DNA from 2 places in the Pseudarthrobacter sp. CCNWLW217 genome. Region 2 is predicted to be linked to the other one. Evidence: predicted binding sites of a transcription regulator. Region 2 holds the regulator's gene; the other holds the start of a gene.

Region 1 (19,881 bases), on a different contig from region 2:
CATCAACGCCACCGGTGTGTGGACGGACGAGACCCAGGCCATGGTGACAGAGCGAGGCCAGCTGAAGGTCCGCGCCTCAAAGGGCATCCACCTCGTAGTGCCGAGGGACAGGTTCCAATCCACCGTGGGCCTGATCCTGCGCACCGAGAAGTCAGTGCTGTTTGTCATTCCGTGGGGGCGGCACTGGATCATCGGAACCACCGACACTGACTGGAACCTCGACAAGGCCCATCCGGCGGCGTCCAGCAAAGACATCGACTATATCCTCGAACACGTCAACACAGTCCTGAAACGGCCGCTCACGCGTGAGGACGTGGAGGGCGTTTACGCCGGTTTGCGCCCCCTTCTGGCCGGTGAAAACGACTCCACCGCCAAACTGTCGCGCGAACATGTTGTAGCGCACCCCGTGCCCGGCCTCGTGGTGGTGGCGGGCGGCAAGTGGACCACCTACCGGATCATGGCCAAGGACGCCGTTGACGAGGCCACCCGCACCATGGACGAGCGCGTGCCGCCCAGCTGCACGGAGACCATTCCGCTGCTCGGCGCCAGCGGCTTCAAAGCTGCCTGGAACCGGAGGAACCGGACGGCGGAGGAATCAGGGGTCCATGTGGCGCGGGTGGAACACCTGCTGAACCGCTATGGATCGCTGATACCGGAAGTGCTGGCCCTCATCGCCGAGAGGCCTGAGCTGGCCGAGCCCCTGCCCGGCGCCGACGATTACCTCCAGGCCGAGGCCGTATATGCCGCGACCCACGAAGGCGCCCGGCACGTCCACGATGTCCTGACTCGCCGGACCCGGATTTCGATCGAGGCGTGGGATCGTGGTGTCTCCGCGGTTCCGGTAGTCGCTAAACTTATGGGTGAAGTCCTTGGCTGGAGCGATGTGCAGCGTGAAAGCGAAATCAAGCACTACATTGCACGCGTAGAAGCCGAGCGGCTGAGCCAGCAGCAACCTGATGATGAGTCCGCCGATGCCGCACGAATGGGCGTCGACGACATCGTTCCCTTGCGCTGAGGGGCTCCACGCACCAGCATTCTCGCCTCACTGAAGGGACACGCCTTGGCGGAACCACTTGACCGGTACGATGCCGAACTCACCACTCCCGAAATGGTGATCCTGGAGCTTGAGGCATCGGACAAGGTGGACGCGGCCTCACAGCTCGCGGAGCGTCTTTACGCCGCCGGCAGGGTCACCGACCTGCCGGGCTTCCTCGAGCACGTCCATGCCCGCGAGCACCAGCTAGCCACTGGCCTGCCGGGCGGCATCGGCCTGCCGCACGCCCGCAGCGAATTCGTTTCCCGAACCTCCATCGCCGTCGGTATCACCAAGTACGGCCATGCGCTGGACTTTGGCGCCACCGACGGGCCGGCCACGGTCGTCCTGCTGATCGCCACCCCGGCGAGTTCCTTTTCGGACCACCTGGAAGTCCTCGCAACCCTGGCCCGCTCCCTGTCCAAGGAATCGTTCCGGGAGTCACTTCGCCGTGCCTACGACCCCGAAGTGATAGCAGAACTCATCAACTCAAGCCTGGTCTTCTTCGACCACTAAGGATTGGGGCAGGCCCTTTCGTGTCGACTCCGTCGCCACGCAGGGACCCGGCTGCCCCACTCTGGGGGCAGGCCCTTTCGTGTCGACTCCGTCGCCACGCAGGGACCCGGCTGCCCCACTCTGGGGGCATGCCCGTTCGTGTCGACTCCGTCGCCACGCAGGGACCCGGCTGCCCCACTCTCCGTTTAGTTGTTCTACGGCGGAACGAAGTACGGTTAAGGGGTGTGGAAAACAGCCCTCAAACCCCGATGGATCGCAGGCCTGGTGTTTGCGATTGCAGTATCCGGGGTCTTCGTCCTGCTCAGCCAATGGCAGTTCGGCAGGTCCACGCAAGCCGAGATTCCGGTAAACCCGGCCACCGAGACCGCACAGGCGCTGTCCAGCACGCTGCAGCCCGGAGACTTCTTCCACGGCTCCGTGGCTGACCAGATGGTCACCGCCGAGGGGACGTACGACCCCACGAAGCAGGTTCTGATACCTGGCCGGCTGCATAACGGCGAGTCGGGCTACTGGGTCGTGACCGCGTTTGCCGTCAAGGGAGCGCCCGTCCTCAGCGGCGTCGGAGCCTCGCCCGAAACCTGGATCCCGGTGGCCCGCGGCTGGGTGGCCGACCCCGCCGATGCCGCCGAACCGCCGTCGGGCCTTCTTGAACTGACGGGACGGCTCCTGCCGTCTGAGGCGCCCGTGCCCGAAACGGCGCCCGGACCCGGACGCGCCACGGCGGTCTCCGTGGCCGAACTCATCAACTACTGGGACGTCAGCAGCTATCCCGGTTTCATCGCGGCCACGTCCGAAGTGTCCGCCGGCAAGGACGTCAGCGCTGCCTCCATGGACGGGGACCTCAAGCCGCTGCGCATCGGACCCCAGCCACCTGCCCAGCAGATCAACTGGCTCAACCTCTTCTACTCCCTGGAGTGGGTGGTCTTCGCCGGCTTTGCCCTGTTTATCTGGTGGCGCCTCGTCAAGGACGATTACCGCCGGGACCTTGAAGACCAGTTCGACGGCGGCGAGGGCGCCGACGGCGACCACCATCACGTTCCAGCCAAGACACCTCCTGCACAGACCCAACAAAAGGTACAGCCATGATCGAACCCAAACCCGCCATGCAGGCACAGCCCACCGGTGACAGCAGCCAGGGTGGCGGAACCGCCGGCAAGGGCAAGAAGCGCCGCTTCGGCGGCACCGAGCAGCAGATCCGCTCGGCCCTGAAGTTCTACAAGGTGCTGGCGTATCTCACCGGCGCCATGCTGCTGCTGCTTTGCGCCGAACTCATCGCCCGTTATGCGTTCGGCCAGTACTTGTTCGCCGGCGGCACCAACGCTGTCACCGGAGCGCCGTTCGGCCTGGGGTTCGCCGACGCCGAGCCCAAGGGCGTGGTGGGCGGCGTCAACATCTCTGTCACCGTGCTGATCGTCCACGGCTGGATGTACGTCGTGTACCTGATGTCCAACTTCCGCCTCTGGTCGCTGATGCGCTGGCCGTTCGCCAAACTGATCGTGCTGGCCCTGGGCGGCGTTGTCCCGTTCCTGTCGTTCATTGTGGAGAAGCGATTCCACGCGGAGGTCGAGGCGGAGCTGACTGCCAACCCGCAGGCACCCCAGCGCTACTAGGGCGGCGGCACGGCGGCCGTCCCGCCGTCGGACGTTTTGTCCGTCACACCGGCGGCCCTGGATGTGCGGCCGGGCAACCGCGCAAAGTAGGCTAGTACGGTGACTACTCCCACTGCATCCCAGACTTCCCAGAAGCCGGTGCTGGTTGTTGACTACGGTGCCCAGTACGCGCAGCTGATTGCCCGCCGCGTCCGGGAAGCGAATGTGTATTCGGAAGTGGTTCCGCATACCTACAGCACCGAGCAGCTCCTGGCCAAAAACCCGGCCGCAATCATCCTCTCGGGTGGCCCGTCCAGTGTCTACGCGGACGGCGCACCGTCCGTCGGCGCTGACCTCTTTGAAGCCGGGATTCCTGTCTTCGGCATCTGCTATGGCTTCCAGGCCATGGCCAATGCCCTGGGCGGAAAAGTCGACAAGACCGGCCTGCGCGAGTACGGCTCCACCCAAACCACCATCCTCGGCGAGGGCCGCTCCGTGCTGGAAGGAATGCCGCAGCACCAGAACACCTGGATGAGCCACGGCGACTCCGTTCACGAGGCGCCGGAAGGCTTCGAAGTGCTGGCCACCACCGCCGGTGCCGAAGTCGCAGCGTTCGCCAATGAAGAGAAGTGCCTGTACGGCGTGCAGTGGCACCCGGAAGTGAAGCACTCGGCCTACGGCCAGCAGGTGCTGGAAAACTTCCTGTTCAAGGGCGCCAAACTGGAACCCAACTGGACCACCGGCAACATCCTGGACGAGCAGGTGGAGCGCATCCGCAAGCAGATCGGCGATGCCCGCGTCATCTGCGGCCTCTCCGGCGGCGTCGACTCTGCGGTCGCGGCAGCACTTGTCCAGCGAGCAGTCGGCGACCAGCTGACCTGTGTGTTCGTGGACCACGGCCTGCTCCGCGAAGGCGAAGCCGAACAGGTGGAACGGGACTTTGTGGCGGCTACCGGCGTCAAGCTCTACGTTGCCAACGAGCAGGAGCGCTTCCAGGCCGCACTGGCCGGCGTCAGCGATCCCGAAACGAAGCGCAAAATCATCGGGCGTGAGTTCATCCGCGCCTTTGAAGAGGCTGAACTGGCCATCATCGCCGAGGCTGCGGCGCACGGCGAAAAGATCAAGTTCCTGGTCCAGGGAACGCTGTACCCCGATGTCGTCGAATCCGGCGGCGGTGAAGGTGCGGCCAATATCAAGAGTCACCACAACGTGGGCGGCCTGCCCGAGGACCTGCAGTTTGAACTCGTCGAGCCGCTGCGGACCCTCTTCAAGGACGAAGTCCGTGCCGTCGGCGCCCAGCTGGGGCTGCCGCAGGAAATCGTTGGCCGCCAGCCTTTCCCGGGGCCTGGCCTCGGCATCCGCATCGTCGGCGAAGTCACCAAGGAGCGCCTGGACCTGCTGCGCAAGGCGGACGCCATCGCCCGGGCAGAGCTCACAGCCGCAGGGTTGGACAACGACGTTTGGCAGATGCCGGTTGTCCTGCTGGCAGATGTCCGCAGCGTTGGCGTCATGGGTGACGGCCGAACCTACGGCCACCCGATCGTCCTTCGCCCGGTTTCCTCAGAAGACGCCATGACCGCGGACTGGTCACGGCTTCCGTATGACCTCCTGGCCCGGATATCCAACCGGATCACCAATGAGGTGGAAGGCGTTAACCGCGTGGTGCTGGATGTGACCAGCAAGCCGCCGGGAACCATCGAATGGGAATAGCGTCCTGACAGTGGCCGGTCTCCGAAGCGGAGGCCGGCCACTGGTCGCTATGCGGGGAATTACTCCGCAATTTGGCATGATCAGTGTTGCGGTCTCTCACTACGGCATCTTTGCGGCTACGCTCGAAAGTATGCCGGTATGGTCCAGGGCGTCACGTGAAAACGCAGAAAAGAAGGCAGTAGTGTCAGTTGGTCAAGGCCACCCGGAGGGCTCCGAGGAGTTCAGGAAATGGCTGTCCGGTCTCAAGCCCGTCACCGGGGCAGACACCATGCTGCGTTTCACCAAGACACCTGAGGGTTCCATCGACCTCACCCACGCCCACCCATCCGGTCTTGCCCAGCTGATGGCGGGCCGCCGCACGCGGCTCTCAACCCTGATCCGGGATCACCAGCAGTACGTGGTCGCGGCTCGGGCATCCCGGAACATCCGCTCCAAAATCTTCGAACTCGGCAATGACCGCGGTATCGACGCCGGCTACCTGTCCGCCGGTACGGTGGTGTGGACCTCCGCCGTCGGGGGTAAACCGCAGCGCATTTCCGCGCCGGTGATGCTCACAGCGATCTCCCTGACGGTGCGCCCCGGGGAAGATGACTACGAACTGCAGCTCACCGAACAGGCTCACATCAATCCGGCGCTGGTCCGTCACTTGAAGAACATCCACGGGATTGTGTTCGACGTCAACGCCGTCACCCGCCTTGCGTACAGTACTGCCCGCTTCGATCCACAACCGGTGCTGGACCGGCTGGCGACGCTCATCAGGCCGATTCATGGTGCGGAGGCGCAGCACAACCTGCTGGTCTCGACTTTCGCCGATTTGTCCGGAAACCTCGACGACCCATGGATCAACGAAGGGAACCCACTGGTTGCCGCCCTGGCTACGGCTGCCAGCGGTGCCGTGGTGGACGTGGACGAGCCGGACGTCTCCCGTTTCCCCGGCGTCGACCAGCGCCACCCAGCCGATGAACTGCTTCTGCTGGACGCTGACGCGCAGCAGCAGTACGTGCTGGACGCCGCCCGTGCGGGGGACTCCTTGGTGGTCAGCAGCCCGCCCGGGACGGGCCAGACGCAGACCGCCATTAACACCATCGGCACTCTGGTGGATGCTGGCAAGACCGTGCTGGTGGTCGGGGACCGCCGTGCCAGCCTCAACGAAGTGTCCGCCCAGTTGGAGACCCTCGGGCTTGAGTCCATCATGTTCCAGCTTTCAGGGACCGCTACTCCGCAGCAGCTCAAGGCGCAGCTCGTCCGGGCCATTGTCCGGAATGAGAAGTCCCTCGAGCCCCAGCTTGGCAACCTGCATAAAACCCTCACCGAACACCGCCACGCCCTGACGGACCATGTGGCGTCCCTGCACAACGTGCGGCAGCGCTGGGGGTGCTCGCCCTACCAGGCCATGCAGTCACTGGCTGAGTTAACCTCCATCCAGCCGGCCCCGGCCACCACGGTCCGGCTCAAGCGGAGCGTCCTGGACAACATCCGGGACCGTGACGAACTCGCCGGCCGGCTCCGCCGTGCCGCTGAGCTGGGCAGTTTCAGCCGCGCGTCCACCACCAGCCCCTGGCACGGGGCAAGGCTGCTCACCCGCAAGGAAACCGAAGAGGCCCAGCAGTTGGCCCGCTCCGTGGAGGAAAACCTGCCGGTCCTGCGCGAGAGGATGAACGCTGTTGCAGAGCACGCCGAAATCCGCCTTGGCCTTTCATTTGCCGAATGGGGTGAGCAGCTTGAGCTCCTCATGGCGGTGCGCGAAAGCCTGGACAAGTTCACGCCGGACATTTTCGACCGCCCTGTCCATGACCTGATTTCGGCGACCGCGTCCTCGGCGTGGCGGCGTGAGCGGAACATCGACATGGCGTCCATGCAGCGTTCCCGCTTGCGCCGCGTGGCGAAGGAGTACGTCCGTCCCGGCGTGCACATCGCGGACCTTCACAGCTCCCTGATTCTCGTGCAGGAACAGCGGGCACTGTGGTCCGGCTATGCCACAACCCAGCGCCACCCCGCCGTGCCGTCCGGCCTTGCCGAAATGAACATGATGTACCGGTCGCTGGACCGTGAGCTCACTGAGCTGGGGGAGGCCATGCGCCATACGGAGGCAGGCGGCTCCCTGGCAACCACGCCATATCCGGAACTCATGGAACGCCTTGAGCGGCTGGTCGCCGACACCGAGACGCTGAAAACCCTGCCCGAGCGCACGCTGCTGGTAGAGAACATGCGCGAACACGGCTTGGGGGAACTCCTAAACGACCTCGCCGAGCGGGAGGTCCCGGCCGGGTCCGTGGCAGCGGAGCTTGAACTCGCTTGGTGGCAGTCCGCCCTGGAAGCCATGATCAGCGGCGACGACTACCTCGCCATGTCCGACGGCGACGCCCTCCGGCAGCTGGAGGCCGAATACAGGCTCGCCGACAACGCGCATGTCGCCAGCGGTGCCGCCCGCCTTCGCTGGGACCTGTCCGAGCGGTGGCGTGCCGCCATCGCCGAACATCCGCGCCAGGCTGCCCTGCTTCGGAGCCTGCTGAAGGACGGCCGGGTCACACTGTCCGCGCTGACCGCCCAAGCGCCCGCGCTGGTGCCCATGCTGGTGCCTGTCTGGTCCGTGAGCCCGTACCTGATGACCGGGCTCCTACCGGCCGAGCAACGCTTTGACGCCGTGGTTGTCCTGGACGCTGAAGCCACGTCCCTCCAGGCAGTTCTGCCTTCCATCGCACGGGCCAAGCAGGTCATTGCCTTCGGTGATTCCCGGATTGCCAGCCCGCGTACATTCACTGTGGGAGTGGAAAGACTCGCAGCCGGCGAAACGGCACACCAACGGGTGGAGAGCGCCTTCTCTGCGCTGTCGGCCGTGCTGCCCGTCTGGCGGCTGAACTTTGTGTACCGGGCCGTCGACGAAGACCTGGTCCTCCAGCTCAGCAAGAATTTCTACGACGGCGGCCTCCGCCGACTCCCCGAAGGCCAGTCCGCCACGGGTCTGGACAGGGCGCTGCTGGTCGAGTACCTGCCGGACGGCACGGGGCTGCCCAGCGCCGACCACGAGGGTGTTGAATCCGTCGTGGCAGAGGTCAACCGCGTTGTACACCTGGTGTTTGAACACGCACGGCTCCGCCCGCGCACGTCACTGGCCGTGGTGACGGCCAGCCTCCGGCATGCGGCCAGGATTGGCGAGTCCATCAGGCTGCAGCTGCCCAACCATCCCGGCCTGGCCGGGTTCTTCGGAGCAGGCCCCGAGTCCTTCCGCGTTGTTGATCTTGAGCGCGCGCAGGGCCTGGTCCGGGACCACGTGATCTTTTCACCTGGCTTCGGACGCACGCCGCACGGCCGGGCCCTGCACAACTTCGGTCCTTTGTCCGCAGAGGGCGGCCGCGAAAAGTTCGCCCTCGCCATGACGCGCGCCCGCAGGTCCCTGCACGTACTGACCTGCTTCCGGCCCGAGGACCTGGACCACACCAGGCTGACCCACGGCGCGGTCGACCTCTACGAGCTGCTGGACCGCGAGATCGCCGGCAACACCAACCTTGGCACGCCTGCGTCCCGGGCAGCGGCCAGCGAGCAGGCGCTCGGCGCTGACCCGCTGGTAGCGGACCTCGGAGACCGCCTGCGTGCCCGCGGCGCCCGTGTCTGGCACCAGTACGACGGCGTCATTGACGTCGTAGCCGCGGCGGACCCGCTCAGCACTATGGGCCAGGACGACCCCGAGACCCCCTGGCCGGTGGCCATCGAATCCGACGGCACCGAGCAGTACCGGACCATGAGCGTCCGCGAGCGGAGCAGGCTCCGGCCCCAACTGCTGGAGCGCCTCGGGTGGCGGTACATGCCGCTGTGGACCATTGAGGTCTTCACCGACCCGTCGGCCTGTGCTGACCGCATTGCCGGATATCTGGGCCTGGAGAAAGTGGTCCTGCCTGGCCGGGTCACTGCCTCAGCCAATTTCTTCGATGACGACGTCGACCCGCTTTCACTTGAGGCCTACGGGAATGTTGGCCTCGAGCCTGCCCGTCCCGTCCGGGCCGACCACCGGCAGCAGGTGCAGCCTAGCGCGCCGGAGAACCAACAGCACCGGGCCGCACGCCCGGATAAGGAGGAGGCGGTCATTATGACCCCAACACACGGCACCGCCGGTCCGGCCGGTGAGGATGCCGCTGGCGGCAAACGGGCCGGCGAGGGCACCGCGCAGGAAAACGCAGGCCAGGACAACACGGCGCACGAGGGCAAAGCATCCACTCCGGCCTCGGCGCAGGCTGCCGCAGGCACCGAGGGCATCCTTCCCAACAAAGCCGCTGAAGACGATCCCCGCCGCTGGGGCGATGGTTCGGAGGACGACCACGACGCCTGGCTGAAGGAGCAGAAGCCGCCGCACTGGGGCTGACGGCAACGCGTCCATTAGGTCACCGCGAGACCTTTGCCTGAGGGGCGCCGCCCGACCGAGACAGCTTGGCAGCCGAGGGGCATAGGCCCCCGGACAACAGGCGGGCTGGCTCAACCTGGTGGCTGCGTCACCAGGACGAAAAACAGCTTGCCCTGCGTGGAGGCACCCGCCAGGCGGGCTGCCTGCTCAGGGCGGGCCGCCACCACGATCAGGCCGTCTGTCTCGGCGGTACCGAGCCATTCCCCGGTCTTGCCGCCCTGGCCCGAGGTCCAGAGCACCGGGACTGCCGTCGCCAGAACCTCCGGGGGAGCCTGCTGGTCGTAACCGTTGGTGCCCGTGAGCACCACGTTGACCAGCTGGCCCGGTGACACGAGCTGGATGGATGACGGGTCCGCCATCCGCAGCGGAACGGCAGCGGACCCTGGGGGAGTTCCCGTGAGCAGGCCGGGTCCCAGCAGTTGGGCGTCAGTGAGGAGCTGCCCTTTGCGGAGCGGGGCAGCCAACTGCTTTCCCTCTGCCTCGGCACTGCCCCGGATGAATCCCGCAGCCAACATCCCCGGCGGCACTTTTACCTCGGCCACGTCCGAGGGCGCCAGCGAGGAACCGGCCGGAAGATCCCTGGCTGCTGCGAGTGCTGTCGTCGAATCGGCAGGGGCCGGAGTCAGCTGATGGACGGCAACGGCGGCCGCAACGCACAGCAGGAACGCTATGGCCAGGCGACGGTTCCTGGCCAGCAAAGGGCCAAGCCGTCGGCCGGGCGGACGGCCGGCCGGCTGGGGACCGGTCCTGCGGGGTTGGCGCCCGGGCGCATTGGCTTCTCTGCTGCGGCGGGTTCTTTGATAGGGGTGTAACAGTGGGACAGGCATAGGCCCACGCTAGTTCCGGGCGACGGGTCCAGGGCAGGCCGGTTGAAGGCTATGTGGACAACCTGAAGCCGGGATTGCTGGGGGGCCCAGGAAAGGCGTCGGAAACAGGGGAGGCTAAATTAGCCTGGAAACCCGCCCAGCACGGAACCATTACCGCAGGGGCTTATGAGCTGGGTTGGTCGTTAGCTTGCAGCAGCAGCAGCAGCAGCAGCAGCGGCCGGGGCAGGTGCCGGAGCAGCTGGCGCAGCAGGGGCGGGCGATACAGCGCTTCCCTTGCTGTCCCGTGAGTCCGTGCGGTAGAAACCGGAGCCTTTGAAGACCACGCCTACGCTGTTGAACTTCTTGCGCAAGGTCCCCTGGCATTCGGGGCAGGACGTCAGTGTGCTGTCCGTGAACGACTGGACAATGTCGAAGGCATGGCTGCAATCCTTGCAGGCGTACGCATACGTTGGCACTGGTGCTCCTCCTCTTGGGCAAACGAGAGGTCCCGTGCTGCCAGGACGATCTTTGCCGTCCATTAGCAGTCGCAGGGCCTGAGTGCCAATTCTATCATCCCTGCCGCCAAGGCCAACTGCGAAGGCCAACTCCGAAGGCCAACCGCGGAGCCGATGCTGCTCAAGCCGTGCGGAGCGGAACGACACCGGAGGGAGTGAGGGCCGCCGGGACCTTCCTGTCAAAGTCCTCCGCGGGGATGCTGCCCTGTGGCAGTACTTCCTGGTCATAGACGATTGCCGCTGAAGGCAGGCCAGGCCGCAGGCCGTCCAGGGAGTTGAGGAAAACGTCGTAGTAGCCGCCGCCTTGTCCGATCCGGTTGCCGTCGCGGTCCACGGCGGTGGCGGGCATAAACAGCGCCGACACCCCTGCCATCACGTCGAGTCCGTGGCGTGTCCCTGCCGGCTCGAGTATGGGGGCATACCTGCTTCGGACCAGTTCACCGCCCGGTGCCCAGAAAACCCAACTGAGCCTGCGCCCCGGTTCGCAGATTGGCAGCAGAACCTTATGCCCTCGGCCGTGAAGTGCGTCGATGAGGGGGACGGTCGGCGGCTCGAAGTGGACCCCCAGGTAGACACAAAACGTGGATGGCATTCCGTCTGAGCACTGTTCAGCCCAGTGGAGGCCGTGGTGCGCAATTCCGGCACCAGCTGCCTCGCGGGTGGCGAGGTCCATGGCGGCACGTGCAGCCCTGTGCCGCGCGCGGATCTGTTCCTTGTACGAGCTGTTGCCGGCGGTCATGAATGGCTCAACTTCCCGTTGTCCGGGGCCGGGCTTCACCGGGCCAATGATTACTGTCTGAATGTTCCCTCCGCTAGATTAGTCCAGTGACTACCACCAACCAGACAGTACGTAAGGCCGTAATTCCTGCAGCGGGACTCGGCACCAGGTTCTTGCCTGCCACGAAGGCCATGCCTAAGGAAATGCTCCCGGTAGTCGACAAACCTGCCATCCAATATGTCGTCGAGGAAGCCGTCAAAGTGGGGCTTCACGACATCCTCATGATCACCGGACGCAACAAACGGGCCCTCGAAGACCACTTTGACCGGGTTCCGGCGCTGGAAGCTACTTTGGCGGACAAGGGCGACACCGCCAAACTGTCCTCGATCCAGGCCGCCAGCAACCTCGGCGACATCCATTATGTCCGCCAGGGCGACCCCAATGGGCTTGGCCACGCGGTGCTACGTGCAAAGCAGCACGTGGGCAACGAACCGTTCGCCGTCCTGCTGGGCGATGACCTGATCGACGCCCGGGACGAACTGCTGAGCACCATGATCGAAGTCCAGGCGAAAACCGGCGGGTCAGTCGTCGCCCTGATCGAGGTGGAACCGTCAGAGATCAGCGCCTATGGCTGCGCTGACATCCAGGACATCGACGGTGAGAGCTACGTGCGGATCAACGAGCTCGTGGAGAAGCCGAGCATGGAGGAAGCGCCGTCCAACCTCGCCGTCATCGGGCGCTACGTCCTGCACCCCGCTGTTTTTGACGTACTGGAACGCACCGGACCGGGTCGTGGCGGCGAGATTCAGCTCACGGACGCACTGCAGGAACTGGCCGCTGGCGACAATGAAGGCCATGGGGTCTACGGCGTGATCTTCCGTGGCCGCCGTTACGACACCGGCGACAAACTTAGTTACCTCAAGGCCTGCGTCCAGCTGGCAATCGACAGCGACGACCTCGGGCCCGGTCTACGCGAATGGCTGCCCGGCTTCACCGCCGGTCTTTCCAAGTAACGCACCGTGCGCGCCGGCCCCATCTGGCCCGTCACACTGGAGTGCGGGGACCTGGTACTGCGCCCTATCCGGTACCGGGACAAAAAGGAGTGGACCGAGGTCCGGGGGCGGAACAGCGAATGGCTTGCTCCCTGGGAGGCGTCCAACCCGGCTCCTGGCGGCAGCCTGCCCGACTACCGGCAGATGGTGCGGTCCCTCAAGATCCAGGCGGCGCAGTCCACCGCGCTGCCGTTCCTCATCACGGAGCGGCGTCCCCAGCAAGCTGCTCCCGCCATCGTTGGCCAGTTGACAGTGTCATCCATTGTGTGGGGTTCGGCCATGATGGCAACGCTGGGGTATTGGGTGGACCAGGCGCGGGCCGGACACGGCATTGCTCCAACGGCCGTAGCTATGGCTACGGATCATTGCTTCCAGGTTCTGGGGCTGCACCGCATGGAGATCAACATCCGTCCGGAAAACGGCCCCAGCCTGCGCGTCGTTGAAAAGCTCGGCTTCCGCGACGAAGGCTACCGGCCGCGCTTCCTGCATATTAACGGGGAGTGGGCAGACCACCGGACCTTCGCCCTGACCTCGGAAGAAGTCCCGGATGGGCTGCTTCCCCGCTGGCTGGCGTCCCGCCCCTCCTAGGTCCCGCGCCGTCATAAATCCATTGATTTGCCACGTTGCCGGCGACACACCGTGGCTAATGCCGCAGGGCTTGGCGTAATGCTCATACGGTTTTGATTGTGGACTTCCCCCTTAGCAGCTCAGTGATCCTTGTGGTCGCCGTTGTGCTCTGGATTGTCTGGGTTGCCCCGTATGTTCTCCGGAACCGCCGGCACCAGTTTCAAGCCGCAGGCGAGATGACGGCGGACGCACCAGCTACTGAATCATCGGACCCGAGAGCCGGGACGGTCATGAACATCACCGCCCAGCAGGAGAAAGCCATGGACATCAGGAAGAGCCCCGTAGCCGCATTGGACGCCGCCGCGGAGCCCGGGGCCAGGGCAGGGACCGGTGGATTCCGCATCCGCTACGGCCGTACGGCCATTGCGCTGCTGGCACTCATTGCCCTCCTGACCGCAGTCATTGCCGGTGTGCTTCTGCCGTTCGGGCTGGGCACGCCCCTGTTGCCGGTTCTTGCCTTCCTGGCCGCCTTTGGATCGTTGGCATTGCTGCGTGGACTTGCTGTCCGTGACCGCAGGAAAAAGGTCAGTGCCGCGTTCAGGTCCGCGATGAGTGCACCGGCCCGCCGTGAAGGTCAACCGGAGCAGACCCCGGCACCTCAGCCCGGGCCCCAGCCGGAAAGCCAGCTGTTCGACGCCGAAGCCCACCGGCCAAAACCCAAGCCCCTGACGGCCGCTGAACTGCGCCAGGCTGCCCTCGCCGTTGCCCTCGAAGCCGGCGACACCAGCGCCAGCACGGCCAAGGATTCAGTACCTGCCGGAGAAACGTGGGAACCGGTTGATGTCCCCAAACCGGTTTACGTCGACGCGGCAAAAGCCGAACGGCCCGCACCCGAGCCCCTGGACCTGCCCGAGTCGCCCAAGGCCGTAGGCAAGCCCTCCCTGAAGCAGGGCGCTCCGGCCGCGCCGGCGGTCGCGCCAGCCGCGAAGCCGCTGACAAAAGCACAGAGCGCACTGAGCAATCTCGACGACGTCCTGCAGCGCCGGCGCGCCTGACATCCTGCTGCCCGCCGGACTCACAGGCCAAGGAGTCTTTTCGGCTCCCGGTTGGTAAAGTGACCGGAAAATTTGTAGCCTAGGGTCACCGGCCCCGCGGCTCCCACCGGAGAGCGGGCGGTTCCGGGGCTATAGCTCAGTTGGTAGAGCGCTTCGTTCGCATCGAAGAGGTCAGGGGTTCGAATCCCCTTAGCTCCACAAACTTGGCTGTCTGATACGGACGGTTTCCTGCGCACGAACCTTCCCTGGATTGGACAGAGTCAATGAGTTTGATCCGGCTGAACGACGTCAGCGTCGGCTTCGAAAAAACACCGGTGCTCCGTGAAGCATTCTTCCGCCTTGAACCGGGAGACCGGGTGGGCCTCATCGGCCGGAACGGGTCAGGCAAGTCCACCATCCTCAGGCTCATCCTCGGGCAGATGGCACCGGATGCCGGCACCATCAGCCTGGATCCGGGTGTCAGCACCGCCTATTTTTCACAGTTCTCGGAACTGGACGGCGAGGCGAGCATCCTTGAGGTCCTGGACGGCCTGTTCAACCACATCAAGGACATTGAAACTGACCTGGCGGCCATCGACGCCGAGATCGCCGCAGGGCCGGGGGATGCTCAACTGGACATCCTTATCCACCGCCAATCGGAGCTCTTCGAGGACATGGACCGGCTGGACGGCTGGGACTACCAGCGGAGCATCGACAAAGTGCTCACCACCCTGGGATTCAACGACGCCCATCGTGTCTGCTCCATCGATGAACTGTCCGGTGGCTGGCGGAACCGCGCCGCGTTGGCCAAGATCCTGCTTGAGGCCCCTGATGTGCTTCTGCTGGACGAGCCCACCAACTACCTGGACGTGGCCGGCGTCGAATGGCTGGAGGGCTGGTTCCGGACCTTCAAGGGTGCGGCGATCATCGTCTCCCACGACCGGACATTCCTGGACTCCGTTGTCACCCGCATCGTGGAGGTGGAAAACTTCCACCTGCATGAGTACCCGGGCAACTTCGCTGAGTACGTCGTAGCCAAGCAGTTCCGGCTCAAGAGCCTGGAAAGCCAGTTTCTGCACGAGTCCGAGTTGCTGGCGTTCGAAGCCGAGGGCATCTCGGACCGCAGGGAGGCTGCCAAAGCGGCCAGTAAGGGGCTGGCCAACCAGCTGGCCAGGATCAAGAAGTCGCGGACGCCCCGGCCCGTGGATCAGATCATCACGGAGATCTACGGCGGCCTCTACGTCAAGGACGTGCTGTGCAGGGTGGATTCGCTCGGCAAATCCTATGACGGCCGGACACTTTTCCAAGACCTAAGCTTCGAGATTGGCCGCGGGCACCGGATCGCGGTCATCGGCGCCAACGGCAGCGGAAAGTCCACCCTCCTGCGGGCACTCACGGGCGAGGAGCCTGCCGATTCCGGTTCGGTCTCGTGGGCCAAGGGAGCGGGCATGGTCTCGTACAACCAGGTGCTTGAAGAGCTTAACGACGACGACACGGTCACCCACGCGGTCAACGCGATGCCCGACAGCCTGGCGCTGACTGCGACGAAAAAATCCGTCCACCGGTTTCTGGCGATGTTCCAGTTTTCCGATGCCGACCTCAAGCAACGGATCGGCAACCTCTCTGGTGGCCAGCGTGCCCGCGTGGCAATGGCCCAGTGCCTGCTCTCCGGGGCCTCAGTCCTGCTTCTGGATGAGCCTACCAACCACCTGGATCTCTCCAGCACCCAAGTCATGGAACGCGCCTTGCTGCATTTCCCCGGCGCCGTGGTGGTAGTCAGCCACGACCGGTTCTTCACTGAAAAGGTAGCCAATCGCCGTCTTGTATTCGGCGACGGTGCGGAAATCGGCGTTCACGCCGCCTAGCTTCCGGAGATACCTTCCGGAACCGCCTCGGCGGCCGATTCCACCCGCATTAGGACCGCCAGGTGTCGGGCAATCCTGGCCATCGCTTCCGGCACGTCTGAAGTGCCAGGAATGTGGGCGCCCCGCCAAGCGACGGTCGCGCGGTCCCAGTCGAGGGGGCTGCGCCCGATCAGGAACAGCGTCCGGCCCCGCTCCCGGAGGGCCTCCACGGCTTTGGCGAAGCGGATCCAGCCCAGGGCCATGTCTGCCGAGACCGCCTCGGGGTCCGGAACGCCGTCGATGACCCACGTGCTGTGCTGGTCCGCCAACGCCCGGTAGTCGGCCAGGGCCGCAGCGCCCCCGCAGAGCTCGGCAAATCCCACCCACAGCAGGTCCGGCTCAGCGTTTTTGGCCGTGAGCGGCGCGGTGGCTGGCGTCAGGATACGCTGCTGGGCGGCCGACGGCGGGAACAACCCGTAGGTGCCCAGCTGGTGATCTGTGCCGGGAGTGATGATCCGGCCATGGACCAGCGCCGCCGCAGCAGCGCCATCGTTCCCTGGGCCCGGCATCAGAGCCAGCCCTTCTTCTTGAAGATGCCGTACATCAGGCCTGCCGTCCCGGCCATCAAGGCAATGGCCATGGGGTAGCCCAGAGCCCAGTGGAGTTCGGGCATGTGGTCAAAGTTCATGCCGTAGATGCCGGCCACGAACGAAGGCGCAAAGAAGATCGCCGCCCATGACGAGATCTTCTTGACCTGTTCGTTCTGCTCGGCGCTGGCCTCGTTCTGGCGGTTGGCGGTCAGTGTCCCGTCCAGCGTCAGCGCGTTCTGGAGGAGGTCGCGGAAAGAGTCGGCACGGGAAATGACCCGCTCTACGTGGTCCTCCACGTCACGGAGGCTGTGCTGCAGTTCCGTTTCCACCCCGTACTTCTCGAACCCGCGCTTGAGCTGCTGCATCATGCCTGGGAGTGGGTGGATCGCGCGCTGGAACTGGATGACCTCCCGGGCGAGTTCGTAAATCCGGCGTGAGACCGTGCTGTCACCGCTGAACAGCTGGTCTTCGATTTCGTCGATGTCGTTCTCGAGCCCGGCCACCACGGGGGCATAGTCATCCACTACCTTGTCCAGCAGAGCGTAAAGGACAGCCTCCGGGCCGTGCCGGAGGAGCTCGGGCCGCGACTCCAGCCGGCGCCTCACCGTGGCCACCCCTGCCATCTCGGCATGGCGAACGGTGACGACAAAGTTCCGGCCAGTAAAGATGTGGAGCTCGCCGAATTCCACAGTTTCGGTGGCATCGAGGTAGCGGGCCGGCCGGAGCACGGTGAAGAGGTTGTCCTCGTACCGCTCAAGCTTGGGGCGCTGGTGCGCGGAAATCGCATCCTCGACCGCCAGGGCATGGAGGCCGAACTCGCTGGCCACGGCGGCCATCTCCGCTTGGGTCGGCCGGTACAGCCCGATCCAGGCCATGCCCCCGTGGTGGGCGAGCGTTTCGAATGTCTGTTCCATGGACTCTGGCTCAGCGCTGCGGACACCGTCCACATAGACGGCGTTGTCGATAATCGTCAACGGTGGAAGGGTCCTTTCGGTGAGGCGGCGCGACGGCGGTTCAGGACATGGCTCCGATGATCGCACCAGCAACGGTCATCGCCAGGAGGTCGTGGCCGGAGTCGATGAGGGTGACCGCGGCTGGCCGTCCGGCGAAGCCGTTATGGATGACATGTCCACCCGCGCGGAAAACCAAGGCCAGGACCAGGGCGAAGAACCCTCCGGCCATGGCATTGTCCAGGTCAAGTTTGCTGATCAGGACAGCAAGCAGAATGGCTGTCAGGGCTGCCGCGACGATCATCGGGATCCAGATCCGGGCGCCGCCGCTGATGTTCTTGAGGTCCTCCTCCGTCTTGCCGATCGCGGCCATCCACCTGTTGCCCAGCACGGCCGGCAGGTACCAGACGAAGCCGATAACCATGCTTGCAATGAAGGCGACCAGCACGGCCAGCCAATTGATCTGCGAGATATATGAGAGCCAATCCATGCTCGAAAGCCTAGTCGCTTGGCTGCCCGTGGGCGGCCCTGGGGGGCCGGGCCGGCCGTGTTGCCTGGGTTTGCCCGCCCTGTGCCAGCCTGCTGATCAGCGGTTCGGTCCGGTACGGGATGTGCGTATGGAGCGCCAGGACGGTTTCAGTCCGGATAACGCCCTTGATTCTGAGGATTTGGCGGAGCGCGGCCTGCAGGTTGTGGGTGTCCGTGGCCACCACACGGCACCAGACATCGCCCCGCCCGGAAATTTCGTGGACTTCCAGGACTTGGGGGAGGAGCCGCAATGCCGACACAACGCCGTCGAGCTCCCGGTGCGTGACTTCAATCGTCACGAAGGCGACGACGTCGTACCCCACCGCCTCGAGGTCGATCTCGCGGCCGCCGTCGTGGAGGACGCCGGCACGAAGCAGCCGCCGTACACGCGACTGCGCAGTGTTGCGCGCGATACCCAGAGAGTCGCTGAGTTCGCCGATCTGCACGCGGGGATCGCGGATCAGCTCCAGCAGGATCTTCAGGTCGGTGGGGTCAAGGGTGTTGTTCAAAACTCTCACTTTCCGGCATGAATGTGGCTAGGAATTGATGATTTTGACCAATTCTTGCATGAACAAAGGATCAATCGGGCAGTTGTGCCGCAATCTGTAGATATCCGTTCTTACCCTGCCGCCGGATCCCACAAGGACACCCGGCGCCGGTCGAAGCAAAGGCACAAGATTGACAGTTTTCAGTGAACTCCGCATGCGTCCAGCCCCCGCTGGCCGCGCGGGCTGGGATGCTTCCACAACTGCACGGCTGGTTATCGCCGGAACCGTCATTTTTACCCTGCTGGTAGGCGCGAACCTGGCTACACCCCTGTATCCGCTGCTGCAGGCCAGATTGGGGCTTTCGTCTTTCGGGATCACCGTTGCCTTCGCCAGTTACGTGCTCGCCCTCGTATCCACCCTGATGCTGGCGGGGCACTGGTCGGATCACATCGGCCGGCGGGCGGCATTGATCCTTGCTGTTGTTGTGGGGCTTGCCGGTGGCTGGATTTTCGCGCATGCGGATGGCCTGGCAGCTCTCTCCGCCGGGCGCGCCCTGCAGGGGGTGGCGGTGGCGCTGGCCACTGGGGCAAGTGCCGCCGCGCTGCGGGAGCTGCTGCCCACCCGCCCGGAATGGGCCTCGCGTTTTACCCTCCTGGCCTCCGCGGGAGGTGTGGCGGCAGGTCCGGCCATTGGTGGACTCCTGTCCACGCTGCCCGAGCACACGACGGCACCTTACTACGTGCATTCCGCGCTGCTTGCCGTCCTGCTCGTACCCCTGTACCTGCTCCAGGCCCGGCCGGCAATCATGCCTGGGGACGGCGCCAGCCCGTTCAAGGCGCTGGCGCCGCGACGGCCGTCCGTGTCCACGGAGGCGAGGGGGGCTTTCTGGCTCGCGGCCGCCGTCGGGTTCCTCAGCTTCTCAGTCTTTGGATTCTGCCTGTCCTTGGCGCCGGGCTATTTTGCCCAGATCGTGCATGCCGAGTCCCGCCCGGTCATCGGTGCCCTGGCGGGGCTGACGCTGGGCGCCTCCGCCCTGAGCCAGCTCCTCCGTGCCCGCGGCCGGTATGTGGTCCCGGCGGGCTTGGCAGTACTGGGCGTTTCGGTGCTGCTGCTGGCTGCCTCCGCGGCTTGGGACAGTCCGTTGCTGCTGGTTGCCGCCAGCATCTGTGCCGGGTTGGGGCAGGGGGTGGCCTTCCGCGTGGTCTTCAACGACGTCGCAGCCAAAGTGGAATCGGCGCATCATGCGCAGGTCATCAGCACGGTATATGTCATCACGTACCTGGGAAGCGCCGTCCCGGTACTGGGACTGGGATGGGCGACGGCGGTGTTCGGGCTGGCAGCGTCTGTCACCGGCTTTGTGGTGCTGTGCGGCGCCGCGTCCTTTGCGATCGCTGCACTCGCATTGCGGACGGCCGTTCGGGGCGCCCGCCGCTAGCACACGCTCAGTGCGGGAGCGTGGGCAGTGGCTACTCGGGCAGCGGCCCGTGGTTTCCCTGGATGTGGTCGAATACAAGGGTTGTCTCCGTGTGGCCAACCACAGGGTCT
Region 2 (9,507 bases):
GGACTGGCTCCGCAGCAGCGCCACCAGTTGCTGCAGCACTGCGGGGCTGATCACCGTGCCACGGGCTACCAGGCCCCGGACCTCCTGTAGCAGCCGCATGATCCTGGGGACATCGGCCGCCGGGCCGCTGATGGACAGTTCGTTGCCCCGCACATGGAAATTGACGGCGGGAAACTGATCTTCGATGAAACGCAACGCCTCATCGTGGCTACCGAGCGACTGGACCATCTGATCGGAGTTATCAAAGACAACCACCTCCGTCCGGATGCCGGGAAGGGTGTGGGGAAATTCTCCTGCGGTGCGCTCAGTGTTCAGCCGGCGCTTTCCGTTAGCTGATTCAGTCATGGTGCTGGCCCGCAGGCCTATGGTCCCCTCCAGTTCAAGTACGTAATCCCGCAGACCGCCGTGGCGTGTGGTCCCGCCCGTCGGAGGTCTCCGGATTCATACCATCTTACGCCAGCGCGCCGCTGTCAGCGGCTGGGGGCAGCCTTCCGCCAGTGCCGGAACGGCCCATGTGGGCGGGAAGTTGCCGTCATTAGGTATCAACTTCATATCGGCCTCATATCGTTCCCGTTGCAGTTGTACCGGGCAGCCGTCTTGCGCCACCGAGGCGACTTTCCTTATGCAATGCTGGAAATTCAAGGCCGTCCGGGGACCGGCTGCATCATCGCTGCCAGGAAGGATAGTGCCATCACCGTGCCGGGACCAGAAACGCCCCTTGCCTTGGGTACTGCCCTGGGGCGCATCCGCTCCACCGCCCTGCTGAGCCTCCTGCCTGCCGTCCTGATCCTCACGGGCTGCATCGCGGAGCCAGGGCCGGAGCCCACTGTGGTGCAGAATTCAAGCCAGGGCACCGAAAACACCTCGCCAGGGGTGCCGGCCACCAGCGCACCGCTCGAGACCACACAGTCGTCGAACAAGGCACCCGTCTATTGGATCGGCCGCAGCAACAGCAACGTTTTCCTGTACCGCGAGTTCAGGGACGTGCCCGAACAGGAAAACCCGGTTACAAGGGCACTGCGGGCCATGATGTCTGATAAACCGCTGGACCCGGACTTCTTTACCCCATGGCAGAACCCCAAGAAACTGGCCACGTCCATCTCGGGCAAAAACGTCATCACAGTGGACGTCTCGGAAGATGCCTTCAACAGCAACCTCGACGCCGACATGGCCGGCCGCGCCATCCAGCAGCTCGTCTATACGGCCACGGCAGCCGGGGCGAGTTCCGGGCTCATTGACTCCGGCCAGCAGATCCAGGTGATGATCCTGGTCGACGGCCACACGGACTATCTTGCTTTTGACCACGTGCGCCTCGGCACGCTCATGTCCCGGAGCCCGGGCATGGTGGCGCCGGTCTGGATTATCGATCCGCAGGAGAACGTAGAAGTCGCCGACGGCAGCGTGAAGATTACTGGCCGCAACACCCTGGCCGGTGGCAAGCTCCGCTGGCGGATCCTGCGCGAGGAAGACAACGGCGACAAGACGCCGTACCTGACCGGGGAAACCACAGCCGCGACCGAGGCCGCCCAGTCCGGAGTTTTTACCTTGGCCTTAACCCTCACGCCGGGCAACTATGAGCTTCGCGTCGCGCAGGCGGACACCTCAGGAAACGACCAGGAGCTGAACGTTGATACGCGCAGCTTCAGCGTGCGCTAGCTCGACTGTCAGAGCCCAGGTGCGGACCAGCGGCCCAACACATCGCTGGCCAGGACGACTGCAGCGGGGCCGGCGGTGGACGACCTGAGGACGTGGTGCCCCAGAAGCGCCGTTACGGCACCGGCACTGCACAGCCTGGTCACTTCACGCGGACTGATCCCGCCTTCCGGTCCCACAATGAGCAGGATTTCGCGGGTTTCGCTGCCGTTCGCAGCCGCCTGCCAATTCTCCAAAACGGACCGTAACGGCCGGACAGCGTCCTCGTGCAGGACGATTGCGAGATCGGCCACGCCGGCAGCCGCTGCCAGTCCGGGGGTTTCGACGGCGGCGCGCACCTCAGGAATCCAGGCCCGCCGGGCCTGCTTGGCCGCCGCCGTCGCCACCGACTGCCACTTGGCATGTGCCTTGGCTGCCCGTTCGCCCTTCCACCTCACGATGGACCGTTCGGACTGCCACGGGATGACCGCGTCAATCCCCAGTTCGGTGGCAGTTTCAACTGCTAGCTCGTCTCGGTCGCCCTTGGCCAGCGCCTGCACCAGGACAAGCCGGATGGCGGGCTTTTCTTCGACCGTCAGCGCCGAACACTCCACTGTCAGCTCCGACGGCGACGCCGCCACGACCGTGCCGGTCAACCGCTTGCCGGCCCCGTCTGCGATGTCCACGGACTCGCCGGGGGCAAGCCGCTTGACCGCTACCGCATGCCGCGCCTCAGCCCCTTCCAGGACAAAGTGGCCCCCTGGGACCATGTGGTCCAGCGTCCCGGGAGCGCTAAAAAAAACCGGATTGCTCACCCCTACAGGTTACCGAGCCGGTCCCGCAGCTTGGCAAAGACGCCGCCGCTGGCCGCGAGTTTGCCCTCAGTGAACTGCTCGCCGCGCAGTTTGGCCAGTTGCCGCAACAGGTCTTCCTGCGCCGAATCCAGTTTGGCCGGGGTCTCCACCTGAAGGTGTACCTTGAGGTCGCCGCGGCCATATCCGCGAAGGTGTGTCACGCCCAGGCCGCGCAGGGTGATGATCTCCCCTGACTGGGTTCCCGACTTGACGTCGATTTCCTGCAGCCCGTCGAAGGTTTCCAGGGAAAGTTCGGTTCCCAGCGCGGCAGCGGTCATGGGGATGTTGAGCGTTGCATGGAGGTCGTCGCCGTCACGTACGTACGTGGCGTCGTTGTTGACCCGGATCTCAACGTACAGGTCACCGGCCGGGCCGCCGGCCGGGCCTGCCTCGCCCTGGCCCGACAGCTGGATGCGGGTTCCGGTGGCTACGCCTGCAGGGACCTTGATGGTCATTGACCGCCGGCTACGGATCCGCCCCTGCCCGCTGCATTCGTTGCAGGGGTCCTTGATCACGGTGCCGAAGCCTTCGCAGCTGCCGCAGGGGGCGGCCGTCATGACCTGGCCAAGGATGGAGCGGACCGCTCTCTGGACCTGGCCGCTGCCGCCGCAAATGTCGCAGCGTTCCGGGTGGCTTCCCTCCCGGCAGCAGGAGCCGTTGCACGTGGGGCAAACGACTGCGGTGTCCACCTCAAGCTTCTTATTGACCCCGAACACGGCGTCGCGGAGTTCAATCCGGACACTGATGAGGGCGTCCTGGCCGCGCCGGACCCGTGATGCCGGACCCTGCGATCCGCCAGCGCCGAAGAAGGTATCGAAGATGTCCTGGAAGGCGAAGCCCTGTCCGGCGTAACCGCCGCCGCCGAAGCCGTTGTCGGTACCGTTTTCGTTGCCGGTGGTGTCGTAGACCCTGCGTTTCTGCGGGTCGGAGAGTACCTCGTAGGCGTGGGTCACGGCCTTGAAGCGGTCCGAGGCATCCTCACCGGGGTTGACGTCCGGGTGGAGCGTGCGGGCCAGCTTGCGGTAGGCCTTCTTGATCTCTTCCCCGGTGGCTTCCGGCGAGACTCCAAGGACGTCGTAGTGGCTGCTCAAAGTTCGTATCTCTTCCTGTTTGTACTGCTGCAGTCGGACTGCTTGTACTGCTCTTGTTGCCTGGGGCCCGGCCAGTTGCTGTCAGGGGCCCAGAATCCTCGAAAGGTAGCGGGCCACGGCCCTGACTGCTGCCATGGTGGTGGGGTAGTCCATGCGGGTAGGACCGAGCACCCCGATCTTGGCTGTGCTGTCCGGGCCGTACGCCGTGGCGACCACCGACGCTTCGGTGAGCCCGTCGTACGGGTTTTCGCGGCCGATGCTGACCGTCACGCCGCGCGGATCCTGTGCCATCTCGCTCAACAGGCGCAGCATGACCACTTGTTCCTCAAGCGCTTCCAGCACCGGGCCGATACTCAGGGGAAAGTCGACGTTGGACCGTGCGAGGTTGGCGGTGCCGGCCATGACCATGCGGTCTTCGCGGCTGCTGTGGGCAAGGACCTCCAGACCGTGCGCCAGGGCCTGCGCAGCCTGCCGCTGTCCTGGGCCCAGGCCGGAAACAACTGCCGGCAGCGACTGGGTCAACTGGCTCAGCGGCGTCCCTGCGAGCGAACCGAGGAACCGCCCCCGAATACCTGCCAGGGCGTCGTCACCAAGGTCCTGCCCGACGTCGACCACTTTCTGCTCCACCTTGCCGGTGTTGGCGATCAGGACAACAAGGACCTGGCGGGGAGCCAGCAACACGAACTCGATGTGCCGGATCGTGGCGCGGCTCAGGTGCGGGTACTGGACCACTGCCACCTGGTTGGTCAACTGCGACAGCAGCCGGACAGTGCGCTCCAGGACGTCGTCGAGATCGTCCGGGCCCTCCAGGAGGGTCTGGATGGCACGGCGTTCTGCCGGTGACAGCGGCTTCATGGCCGAAATCTGGTCGACAAACAGCCGGTAGCCCTTGTCTGTGGGGATGCGTCCGGCGCTGGTGTGCGGGGCGGTGATGAGGCCGTCGTCCTCAAGGGCTGCCATGTCGTTGCGGATCGTGGCGCTGGAGACGCCCAAATGGTGGCGTTCGACCAGCGCCTTCGAGCCCACAGGTTCGCGGGAGTGCACGTAGTCCTCAACGATGGCACGCAGTACTTCAAGTTTGCGCGGCTCGCTCACACTCCACCTCCATCCATGGTCACAGGCCGCCGGTTTCCCCGGCGCGTGCACCGGCCGCCGTCTTGGCGCGGCTTAGCACTCGACATGCCTAAGTGCTAACAGTCTAATATGACTCACCCCGTTGTTAGCATTGGTACCGCTCCGGGCGAAATTCCGGGCCAGGATCTAGGCAAGGCGGAACACATCCATGCAGTACCAGAACTGGGGTCCCCGGGAGATCGCCGTCCCCGTGAGGAATCAGCTCCCTGAAGTCCCGGTAGAGCGCGGGATGGTCCTGGAAGAGGTCCAGTCCGGCTGGGTGGGCGCCGTCACGCGGGTCGAGAAGTCAGGCGGAATGCATGTGGTGGCCCTTGAGGACCGGCGGGGCAAATCAAGGTCCTTCCGGCTCGGATTCGGTTTCCTCTTGGAGGGACAGCCGATCCGACTGATGCCCCCGGCGCCGCGGCAAGCCACCGCCCCGGCCGGGCGGACGGCCTCGGGCTCGGTCCGGGTAGCCGGTCAGCGCGCCCAGGTGGCCAAGGCCAGCAGGATCTGGGTGGAAGGAAAGCACGACGCCGAACTGGTGGAAAAAGTCTGGGGAGACGACCTCCGGGTGGAGGGCATCGTCGTCGAGCCTTTGCATGGAATCGATGACCTCGCTGCGGCCGTGGCAGACTTCGCACCGGGGCCGGGCCGCCGGCTTGGAGTGCTCGTTGACCACCTGGTTCCCGATTCCAAGGAATCGCGGATTGCGGATGCCGTGATGGCATCCCCGGGCGCTGCCGGCAATGTCCTGATTGTGGGGCATCCGTACGTTGACGTATGGCAAGCCATCCGGCCTTCCGTGCTGGGAATTGAAAGGTGGCCGGTGGTCCCACGTGGCCAGGACTGGAAGACCGGCATCCTCGCGGCGTTCGGTTGGCCGCATTCCACGAAGGAAGATATCGGCCTGGGCTGGCAGAAACTCCTGGGGGCGGTCCGCAGCTACGCAGACCTTGAAGCCTCGCTGCTGGGCAGGGTTGAAGAGGTCATCGACTTCCTCACCGTTCCCTAGCAGTATTCTTGGTACTGCAGTTGCCAGTGCGCTTGAGCCCGGCACACTGTAACTTTGAATGTTCTACCCCCGCACCATTGCTTTTCGAAGGAAGACACCGTGGCAGAAAACGCACACGAACACAGGGACAACCAGAGCGGCCAGGGCCGCTCCGAGTACCATGGCGTTCCAGCAAATGCGCTGCCGCTAACGGCCAGCGAAGACCGGCAGTGGGCAACCCTGGCGCATTTCGGCGGCATCCTCGGGTGCGTGCCGTCGCTGCTGATCTACCTCATCTTCCGGGAACGTGGGCCGTTTACCGCCCAGGAATCCAAGGAGGCGCTGAACTTCAGCCTGCCGCCCACCATCGCGGCCGTTGTGGCCAACCTTCTGGTGTTCATCCCTGTGGTCGGCAACATTTTCGCCGTGATTGCCACCCTCATCTGGATCGCATTGACTTGCTACTCGGTTGCCGCCGGCATCCACGTGAACCGGGGCCAGCCGCACCGCTACCAGTACAACCTGCGGTGGATCAAATAAGGGTCAGCTTCCGCTGGCTCCGCTAAGCGGCGTCAGGAGGTCCCGAGCCGGGCTTGCAGGAAACGACTCCCGCGTCAGTCCGGCAGGATCCTGCGGACCACGGCGTCAGCCAGCAGACGGCCCTTCAGCGTCAGGACGAGGCTTCCCTGAAAGGCGGAGGCAGGGTCCACCAGCCCGTCGGCGATGAGTCCAGCCACTTCTTTCCGGCCTGACTCCCCCAGCGAACTGATGCCCACACCTGAGACGAGCCGTGCCTCAAGCATGATCCGCTCCATGTCCCGGGTGCCGTCGTCGAGCGTTTCCCGCCCTGCTGCCGGCGAGAGCCCTTGAGCCAACCGGCCGGCGTAGGCGGTGGGGTGCTTGACGTTCCACCAGCGCACGCCGCCCACGTGCGAGTGGGCTCCGGGACCGATGCCCCACCAGTCGTCGCCGCGCCAATAGGCCAGGTTGTGCCGGCACGCCTGCTCCGGCGTCCGTGACCAGTTGCTGACTTCATACCAGCTCAGACCCGCTTCGCGAATCAGCTGGTCCGCGAGTTCATACTTGTCCGCGTGGTCGTCGTCGTCGATTCCGGGGACTTCACCGCGGCGGATCTGGGCTGCCAGCTTGGTACCGTCCTCCACGATCAGCGCGTAGGCGCTGATGTGATCAGGCTGGTACGACAGGGCCGTCTCAAGGGAGTACCGCCAGTCGTCCAGTGACTCTCCCGGTGTGCCGTAGATCAGGTCCAGGCTCACAGCCAGTCCGGCGTCCCGCGCCCATTGCACCACTTGCGGCACGCGGCTGGGGGTATGGGTACGGTCCAGGACCTTCAGCACATGGGGCACGGCGGACTGCATTCCGAAGGAAACCCTGGTAAATCCGGCATCCTTGAGGACGGCAAGGGATTCCGGGGTGACGGAGTCCGGGTTGGCCTCGGTAGTGACCTCAGCGCCGGGCTCCAGGCCCCACTCGCCAATGGCAGCGCCGAGAATTCGGGCCAGGTCCCCGGCCGGAAGCAGCGTTGGCGTCCCGCCGCCGAAGAACACGGTGCTCAGCGGCCGGTCCGGAATTCCGGAGTTCCGCAGCACTGCTGCTGCGAAGTCCACCTCTGAGACGGCCGTGGCGGCGTAGGCATCCTGCGACGCGCCGCCTCCCAGCTCCGTGGCCGTGTAGGTGTTGAAGTCGCAGTATCCGCAGCGGACCGCACAGAACGGAATGTGCACGTACAGCCCGAACGCCCGGTCCGCCGAACCTTCCGCTGCCTGGGCGGGCAGCAGACCGTCCGACGGCGCGGGGTCGCCGAGGGGAAGAACGCTAGGCACGGGTGCGGCCTCCGGTGGTTCCGGCCACGGTCATCACTACTTCTTGGCCTTGTCCTTGGACTCGTCGGTGGTCAGCGCGGCAATGAAGGCTTCCTGCGGGACCTCTACGCGGCCCACCATCTTCATGCGCTTCTTGCCTTCCTTCTGCTTTTCCAGCAGTTTGCGCTTTCGGGAAATGTCACCGCCGTAGCACTTGGCAAGAACGTCCTTGCGGATGGCCCGGATGCTCTCCCTGGCGATGATCCTGGAACCGATGGCAGCCTGGATGGGCACCTCGAACTGCTGGCGGGGAATCAGTTCGCGCAGCTTGGTAGTCATCATTACACCGTAGGCATAGGCCTTGTCGCGGTGCGTGATGGCCGAGAACGCATCCACCTGCTCGCCTTGGAGCATGATGTCCACCTTCACGAGGTCGGCCACCTGCTCGCCGTCCGCTTTCCAGTCCAGTGAGCCATAGCCGCGGGTCTTGGACTTGAGGATGTCGAAGAAGTCGAAGACGATCTCGGCCAGTGGCAGGCGGTACCGGATTTCCACACGGTCCTCGGACAGGTAGTCCATGCCGCCCATCACGCCGCGGCGGCTCTGGCACAACTCCATGATGGCGCCCACGAACTCGTTCGGAGCCAGGATGGTAGCGGACACCATCGGCTCACGGACTTCGGCGATCTTGCCGGAGGGGTATTCGCTGGGGTTGGTCACATGGACAACCTTCTTGTCCTCCAGCGTCACCTCGTATTCCACGTTGGGGGCTGTGGAGATCAGGTCGAGGTTGTATTCGCGTTCGAGCCGTTCCCTGGTGATTTCCAGGTGGAGCAGCCCAAGGAAGCCCACGCGGAAGCCAAATCCAAGAGCGGCGGACGTTTCTGGCTCATACACCAGTGCGGCGTCGTTGAGCATCAGCTTCTCCAGCGCATCGCGGAGCACCGGGTAGTCCGTGCCATCCAGCGGATACAGGCCGGAGAAGACCATGGGCTTGGCATCCGCATAGCCAGGAAGGGAATCAGAGGCAGGCTTGGCAAGGTTGGTGACGGTGTCGCCAACCTTGGACAGCCGGACGTCCTTAACGCCGGTGATGAGGTAGCCGACTTCGCCAACACCAAGGCCTTTGGAAGGGGTGGGTTCCGGGGAGCTCACGCCGATCTCGAGGAGTTCGTGCGTGGCCCTGGTGGACATCATCTGGATGCGTTCGCGGGGGTGCAGCATGCCGTCGACCACGCGGACGTAGGTGACCACGCCGCGGTAGGTGTCATAGACCGAGTCGAAGATCATGGCGCGGGCGGGGGCGTTGGCGTCGCCCACGGGTGCAGGCAGGTCGCGGACGATTTTGTCCAGCAGCGCTTCGACGCCCATACCGGTTTTGCCGGAGACACGAAGCACGTCGTCGGGGTCGCCGCCGATCAGGCTGGCCAGTTCCGCGGCGTACTTTTCGGGCTGGGCAGCCGGGAGGTCGATCTTGTTCAGGACCGGGATGATGGTGAGGTTGTTTTCCATCGCCAAGTAAAGGTTGGCAAGGGTCTGGGCTTCAATGCCCTGGGCCGCATCAACAAGGAGCACCGCACCTTCGCAGGCCGCAAGCGAGCGGGAAACCTCATACGTGAAGTCCACGTGGCCGGGTGTGTCAATCATGTTCAGCGCGTAGCTGGTGCCATCGAGTTCCCAGGGCATACGGACGGCCTGGGACTTGATGGTGATGCCGCGTTCGCGCTCGATGTCCATCCGGTCCAAGTACTGGGCCTTCATGTCGCGGGACTGGACCACTCCGGTGTACTGCAGCATCCGGTCGGCCAGGGTGGACTTACCGTGGTCAATGTGCGCGATGATGCAGAAATTCCGAATAATGGCCGGATCTGTCGCGGCGGGCACCGGGGCGGTGCGGGCCATGGGAGACACGCAGGGTCCTTACTGTTGGCATTCACACGGCCACCACCAGGACACGCCGACGGCGCCCTGCGGACGGGCCGCACATTTTCAACCTCCAG

Evidence for each region. Region 2 encodes HrcA, which represses chaperone genes, less so after heat shock. Its sites were predicted from a motif close to TTNGCACTCGNNNNNNNCGAGTGCNAA; they were not measured.
Region 1: a site for HrcA is predicted at 10,589-10,615, ahead of V9L18_RS02690 (FmdB family zinc ribbon protein). Genes of this name have one in related genera too.

Annotation. Positions count from the first base shown of each region.
Region 1 covers NZ_JBBCBT010000002.1:14,817-34,697, forward strand. Annotated here, with positions in the region: gene V9L18_RS02655 (glycerol-3-phosphate dehydrogenase/oxidase) at 1-1,015, shown strand, start outside; gene V9L18_RS02660 (PTS sugar transporter subunit IIA) at 1,061-1,549, shown strand; gene V9L18_RS02665 (SURF1 family protein) at 1,772-2,635, shown strand; gene V9L18_RS02670 (DUF3817 domain-containing protein) at 2,632-3,159, shown strand; gene guaA (glutamine-hydrolyzing GMP synthase) at 3,259-4,848, shown strand; gene V9L18_RS02680 (AAA family ATPase) at 4,979-9,205, shown strand; gene V9L18_RS02685 (RcpC/CpaB family pilus assembly protein) at 9,316-9,942, opposite strand; gene V9L18_RS02690 (FmdB family zinc ribbon protein) at 10,254-10,526, opposite strand; gene V9L18_RS02695 (5-formyltetrahydrofolate cyclo-ligase) at 10,687-11,304, opposite strand; gene galU (UTP--glucose-1-phosphate uridylyltransferase GalU) at 11,391-12,296, shown strand; gene V9L18_RS02705 (GNAT family N-acetyltransferase) at 12,303-12,923, shown strand; gene V9L18_RS02710 (hypothetical protein) at 13,022-13,957, shown strand; tRNA gene V9L18_RS02715 (tRNA-Ala) at 14,083-14,155, shown strand; gene V9L18_RS02720 (ABC-F family ATP-binding cassette domain-containing protein) at 14,221-15,801, shown strand; gene zapE (AFG1/ZapE family ATPase) at 15,798-16,349, opposite strand; gene corA (magnesium/cobalt transporter CorA) at 16,349-17,344, opposite strand; gene V9L18_RS02735 (DUF1761 domain-containing protein) at 17,385-17,810, opposite strand; gene V9L18_RS02740 (Lrp/AsnC family transcriptional regulator) at 17,821-18,357, opposite strand; gene V9L18_RS02745 (MFS transporter) at 18,527-19,771, shown strand; gene V9L18_RS02750 (Lrp/AsnC family transcriptional regulator) at 19,803-19,881, opposite strand, start outside.
Region 2 covers NZ_JBBCBT010000018.1:17,341-26,847, forward strand. Annotated here, with positions in the region: gene V9L18_RS18135 (PhoH family protein) at 1-345, opposite strand, end outside; gene V9L18_RS18140 (GerMN domain-containing protein) at 736-1,656, shown strand; gene V9L18_RS18145 (16S rRNA (uracil(1498)-N(3))-methyltransferase) at 1,665-2,447, opposite strand; gene dnaJ (molecular chaperone DnaJ) at 2,450-3,577, opposite strand; gene hrcA (heat-inducible transcriptional repressor HrcA) at 3,659-4,672, opposite strand; gene V9L18_RS18160 (DUF3097 domain-containing protein) at 4,860-5,705, shown strand; gene V9L18_RS18165 (DUF4870 domain-containing protein) at 5,805-6,224, shown strand; gene hemW (radical SAM family heme chaperone HemW) at 6,299-7,528, opposite strand; gene lepA (translation elongation factor 4) at 7,565-9,418, opposite strand.